One region of the Tepidibacter aestuarii genome, then DNA from elsewhere that is predicted to be linked to it. Evidence: a T-box and tRNA genes for the amino acid it is inferred to sense, from the RefSeq annotation. Region 1 holds a T-box; the other regions hold tRNA genes.
The links. The T-box of region 1 lies ahead of leuS (leucine--tRNA ligase). A T-box ahead of a tRNA ligase gene usually reads a tRNA of that ligase, here a tRNA-Leu.

Region 1 (2,209 bases):
TTTTTGTCATATCCCTTTATTTCAAAATCAGCCTCTGCTCCAGTACTCTTTCCTATCCAGTTTTTTTGCATTATCTTAACTTTCTCAGGCCATCCATCTAGCTTGTCTATATCTTGTAAAAGAACCTCTGCATAATCAGTTATCTTTAAATACCATTGTTCTAAGTCCTTCTTAATTACAGCAGAATCACATCTTTCACATTCGCCTCCGACTACTTGCTCATTAGCTAAAACCGTTTCACAAGATGGACACCAATTAACGAATGATTTTTTCTTATATGCTAGTCCTTTTTCATAGAACTTTAAAAATAAATCTTGAGTCCATTTATAGTAATCAGGAAGACAAGTAGCCACTTCTCTATCCCAATCATAGCTAAGACCTAAAAGTTTTAATTGTTCTTTCATCTCTTGTATATTTTCTCTTGTCCATTTATCCGGATGAATTCCATGCTTTATAGCTGCATTTTCTGCTGGTAATCCAAATGAATCCCATCCCATAGGATGAAGTACATTATATCCTTTCATTTTCATAAATCTAGCAACAACATCTCCTATTGAGTAGTTTCTAACATGTCCCATATGAATTTTTCCCGATGGATATGGGAACATCTCTAAAACATAATATTTAGGCTTATCATTTTCAACAGTTTCAAAAGTTTTTTCATCTTCCCATTTTTTTTGCCAATATGGTTCTATTTGTTTAAAATCATACATATTTAATCCTCCTAAATTTATATTATAATTTTGCTTTTTCATATATTTTTGTATATAAAAAACCCCTCTATCCCTATACATTTAGGGACGAGGAGTATATCTCGCGGTACCACCCTAATTGGCTAAAAAGCCCTCTTAGTGTAGCTTATAAGGGAGCCACCCCTAATAGCATTAACTAGCAAGTTCAAAGGTCCGCTCTACTAGTTTCCAGCAACCACTAGCTCTCTTAAAGAACAAATTCCTTTTACTACTCTAGACTATTATCTACATATAATACAACTTTTAAACTAAATTGTCAATATCTACGTTTGGTGCATCTTTCCATAATCTTTCTAAACTATATACATCCCTCTCATCATCATGGAATATATGTACTACTACATCTCCATAATCAAGAAGTATCCATCTTGATGTATCTTGTCCTTCCTTTGATATAACACATACGTCATTCTTCTTAAGCTCATCTTCTACATTATGAGCTATAGCCTTTACTTGTCTTTCTGATGATGCACTAGTTATTATAAAATAATCAGCAACAGAAGATATTTTACCAACATTTAGAATAATCGTATCTTCTCCTAATTTATCATCTATAGCATCGTATGCTACTTTTACCATTTTTTCAATATTTTCTATCATTTAATTTCCTCCTCGAATGTCTTTACCTATTAACACTATTATATCCATATCTTTATCTTCAAGCTTAGATTTGTCTTTTTTCAACTGGCCTTTTCCTATAATCTTTTTTATTTTTTCAGCTTCTTCTTTTTTAGTATCATAATATATTATAGTCTTAGGATTATTAAAATCATCAGCATTGCCCACTGTATCTGGTTTTAATCCTTGACGTGCAAGCTTATTAGAAACGTCTGTTGCAACTCCAGATAAACCTGAACCATTAAGCACGGCAATATCTAAATCTGTATTATTTTGATTATTATTAGCATAATAGAGCTCATTTACTAATTTATTTATTTTATTATTATCAGGATTGTAATAAGATATTCCGTTTATATACATAGCAGTTCCTGGAACAACTTCTTTTCTTATATTATTTATATCTATATTTTTAGCTTCCATACCAAGTGATGCCATTTCAGATACACTCATATCAGTATCTACATACATATTAAAAGTATCTATATAATCTTTTATTCTAAATATAGATGATGCACTTAGAACCTTTTTAGCTAGAGCGTCCATAAATTTCTGTTGTGACTCTATTCTACCAAGATCTTGATTAGCATATCCCTTTCTAAATCTCAAAAACTGCATAGCCTTATCTCCATTTAAGACCTGAGTTCCTTTTGAAAGGTTTATGTGAAGAGGTGGAGTAGCGTAAGGATCATTGTATTTCATATTCATAGGAACATAGACCTCAACTCCCCCCACATCATCAACTGTCTTATAAAGTGCTTGATAATCTACTTTAACGTAATGATGTATAGGTATTCCTAAAAGATCTTTAGAAGCTTGAACAGATAATTCAACTCCTC
Region 2 (2,209 bases), 110 kb from region 1:
ATAGTATCTATATTTTCGTCACTTACTAATATAGACTCTATATTGGTATCATCCTGAACCTCTTTGTCCATACTTATTTTTTTAATTAAACTGTTAAATCCGTATAAGTTAAAAAGCTTTATTATCTTTTGTTCATCATAATTTTCAAGCTTTAATTCATCCACATTCATATCAATAGGCATATCTCTTACTATTGTAGCAAGGCGTTTACTCATAAGGGCTGTGTCTATATTTTCCTCCATTTTCTTTTTTACGCTTCCCTTTAGCTTGTCTGTATTTTGAACTAAATTTTCAATAGTTTCAAACTCTTTTAAAAGCTTAATACCAGTTTTTTCTCCTATTCCAGGTACTCCTGGTATATTATCAGACTTATCTCCCATAAGTCCTTTAAGGTCTATAAACTGATTTGGAGTTAGCTCATATCTTTTTAGAACTTCATCATAGTCATAGATTTCAAGTTCTGTTATCCCTTTTTTAGTTATAAGTATCTTAGTCTTATTAGATGCAAGTTGTATAGCATCCTTATCTCCAGTAACTACAATCACCTCAAAACCATCTTCTTCAGCAATTTTAGATACTGTTCCAATTATATCATCAGCTTCAAAGCCTTCCATTTCAAGCCTATGTATCTTAAATGCATCTAAAAGTTCTTTTAACGGCTCAACCTGAACTCTTAATTCATCAGGCATCTTTTTTCTTCCAGCCTTATAATTTTCATACTGCTTATGTCTAAACGTAGGTGCTTTAAGGTCAAATGCAACACTCATATGAGTTGGTTCATATTCGTCTATTATCTTAAACAACATAGTAGTAAATCCATATATTGCATTAGTATGTAATCCTTCTTTATTCATAAGATCTGGTAGAGCATAAAATGCTCTATTCATCAAAGAGTTTCCATCTATTATAACAAGTCTTTTATTCAAATTTATCACACTCCATATTCAAAATAACATAAATAATTCAGACGAAGTTAAACTCCACCTGAATTAAGTTTCACCTTATTATATCATTATTATATATTTTAATCACAAGGAAATTATATAAATTTTAACTTGTAGATAACGTTGATTTAAAAAATATATTGAATTTTTTTTTAATATATGTTAATATTTGTTTGTAAGATTTTTTGCCCGAGTGATGGAATTGGCATACGTACGCGACTCAAAATCGTGGTTTTGCGAGTTCGAATCTCGCCTCGGGCACCAGTTAAAAAAGATAGGTATATACCTATCTTTTTTTATTTTTATTATTTACCATATCCATCTACTATCGAAATAAGTCTCTTCTTTGATTTATCTGATAATAGGTCTGTTTTTAAGTCATTTCTTAACATATCAATATCACCATATCCTTTTATATATCCATTTAATCTGGCTGCAAATTTAGAATCTACGAATGCATTAAAGCTTTCAAACGACTTTTTGATTTCATCAGCTATCGCTCTTACACTTTGAAGATAGTATTTTTGATGATAGTTCTCGGCAATATAAAACTTATTCATAGCCTCTATATCAGTGTATACATAACTATTTTCATTTTTTTCTTTTTCGTCTTTACTCTTCAAAGCCTTTATCCTTTGCTCTTCATCATGATATAGTATCAATGATCTATACTGTACTTTTAAAGATTTCACCTTGCATATGTTATTTTTCCAAAATATATCCAAAAGTTCATCATAAGTTATAATCTCGTCATCATAATCTATTTGAGTAACCTCAGTATGATCCATCATATTATTATAAGTTGGATTTTCACTTTTTCCTCCACTATATCCAACCCTAGTTCTTATAACTCCATTAACTAACCCAAACTGGGCATCAGGTCCCCAGAATCACCCCATACCAAAAGTAGCTTTTTTTATCATATTACCAACTCCTTTGATATGATTATACCCATTTAGGTTTACTTTACCCCTGGAAGAATAGCTCTAAATAAATTTCTTTTAGTTATATTTATAAATTTAACGCTACCTTTTCTTTCAAAAGAATTTTTTATCCTATTAAAACCCATTCCACTCCCCAAAAATCTCATCTTATCATCTAATATTAATAACCTTTGATATATCCAATCATTTCTTCTCGATGGATTTTTTTCTTTTACTACAGTGCTTATATTATCTCCTCTGATAAGTACACCTGGATTATTTACTTCAACTTTGTCTTTTCCTAAATATATAACTATCTCCCTTGTTAAATCATAATAATCT
Region 3 (2,209 bases), 100 kb from region 1:
ATTAGGGATTGATAATACTATAATTGCAAATATAGAAACTATAATAACAGGTGTAAAAAATTCAACCCATCTCCCTAATGCTTCAATTCCTTCTTTTACTCCCCAAATTCCAAGAATTATAATACCTAGTATCGGAATAATTCTAGGAGTTTCACGCATAGAAACTATAGTAATAAAATAACCAAAATCACTTGCTATTAGGGCTCCTATATGAAATGCAAACCAAATATATAATATGCTTACTACCTTACCAATAAACTTCCCAAAGCAAATATCAAGTATGTCAAACAAATCGCTTTGTGGGAAAATATAGTGTAAGCGGGCATATATAATAATTACCGGAAATGCCATAAATATAGATAAAATATTAGCTATCCATACATCCTGCTTAGCATCTAATCCCATTACTATTATTGTTGATGTTCCTATTATAGATAGAATTATAAAATATATCCCTTGTTTATCAGAGATAACTTCTTTATTCATTATATAGTTCTCCAATCTCATAGCTGATTAGTGTTCAGTTTATTTTTCAAAATAATCCAATTCAGTTCAATTATAGTTTAACCTAATAATCATATTTAATAATCTCTCTTCAAAATAAAAAATTCGCTTTATGCTACCGCATAGCTCATGTCGCCAACGGGTCCTACGGGCTCTGTTGCTTAAAATAGTTGCTAGTTTAATTCTTTCAACAGCATTATCTGCAGAAATAAAATCTTATAATTTTCTATAAAATAAAAAAAGACCCTCAGGTCTTTATATAATTGGTGCGGATGACGGGACTTGAACCCATACGAGCGTAGCTCACTACCCCCTCAAGATAGCGTGTCTGCCGATTCCACCACATCCGCATATTTAATCTTTAATAATATTTTAATTGTTATATATACATAAGTCAATATATTTTTAAAAGCCGTTAAAAGTTAATTACTCTTAACGGCTTTTTATATCTAATGGAATCATATAATTTTTAAAGCAAATCTTTTATTCGCTTATATATATTTTTTCAAAGCCATTATATATATTGAATTCACTTGAATCTAATTTTCCTTTAATTTTATTATTTAAAACTAAGTTCTTATCCTTAATCAAAAGACTTATAAACGGAATGTTATTACTAACATATTTCTCTAGTTCATTATAATTTTGTATCTTTTCAGATTCACTATTAGAGCTTATAAGCTTTTGAATCAATATATTTACATTATCATCATTGTAGTTTGTAAAACTATTATAGAAATTAAACATAGGGTCTGGGACAATAGGAAGTGTCCATCCTAAAAGAGCTAGATCATAATCCTTGTTATTAATAGCATTTGTAAGTTCTTCTTCAGAAAGCTCTACTATTTTTATATCAATCCCTACATCTGCAAGATAATTTTTTATTAAATAAGCTTCTTTTAGTCTTTCAAAATTTTGTTTATTTACAACAGCTTTAAACTGGACTCCCTCTAAATTTATATTACTCAGATGTTTTTTTGCCTTATCTATATCGAATTTTATAACTTCTAATTCTTTATTATAGTATTTTGATTTTTTATTCAATGGAAATTCCACTATATCTCCATTATCCAAATAAACATCCTTTAGTATTTTTTCTCTATCTATACTATGCAATAAAGCTTTTCTAAAGTTTATATCTTGTATATACTGATTATCAAAATTTAAAGCTATGAATTCGTACTCATTTCCTGTATATTCTCTAATATCAAATCTTTTAACAGGAAACTGTCCGCTTATTATCTTATCTATTTTACAAATATCTGTTTCAAGAGATATAAGCATACTCTCTTGTGCTTCTTTATCCGGTACTATAACTAGCCTTACCTTATCTATATAAGGTTTTTTGTCGTAGTACTCTTCATTTTTTACTAAATCTATATACTTTCTTTTTTCGTATTTATCTATTTTATACATTCCAGATCCTATCAAATTATTCGAATAAAGATTCATGCCATCTATACTCAAACCAGAAAGTCTATGCTTTGGAAGTATTGGAAATATAAAATTTTCTAAAGAAAAAGAATATGCACTGTTAAATACTATGTTAAAACTAGTATCAGATAAAACATCAACCCTAGATACGTTCTTAACCAAAGGTTTATAAGTGCTTTTATCTAATGTTTTTAGTAAATTTATTGTAAACTGAACATCTTGACTTGTTAGGCTAACTCCATCATGCCAACGTATATTATCCTTTAAACTT

Region 2: it has a tRNA-Leu gene. The T-box ahead of leuS (leucine--tRNA ligase) is inferred to sense a tRNA for this amino acid. The anticodon was not compared.
Region 3: it has a tRNA-Leu gene. The T-box ahead of leuS (leucine--tRNA ligase) is inferred to sense a tRNA for this amino acid. The anticodon was not compared.

What each region holds. Positions count from the first base shown of each region.
Region 1 is NZ_OW235315.1:2,293,434-2,295,642, forward strand. It holds gene leuS (leucine--tRNA ligase) at 1-713, opposite strand, end outside; T-box leader at 794-983, opposite strand; gene rsfS (ribosome silencing factor) at 996-1,352, opposite strand; gene M2214_RS11360 (LCP family protein) at 1,353-2,209, opposite strand, start outside.
Region 2 is NZ_OW235315.1:2,403,338-2,405,546, forward strand. It holds gene polA (DNA polymerase I) at 1-926, opposite strand, end outside; tRNA gene M2214_RS11930 (tRNA-Leu) at 1,132-1,208, shown strand; partial or broken gene M2214_RS11935 (peptide-methionine (S)-S-oxide reductase MsrA) at 1,250-1,822, opposite strand; gene M2214_RS11940 (AlbA family DNA-binding domain-containing protein) at 1,906-2,209, opposite strand, start outside.
Region 3 is NZ_OW235315.1:2,397,938-2,400,146, forward strand. It holds gene M2214_RS11900 (GerAB/ArcD/ProY family transporter) at 1-486, opposite strand, end outside; tRNA gene M2214_RS11905 (tRNA-Leu) at 769-854, opposite strand; gene M2214_RS11910 (ABC transporter substrate-binding protein) at 988-2,209, opposite strand, start outside.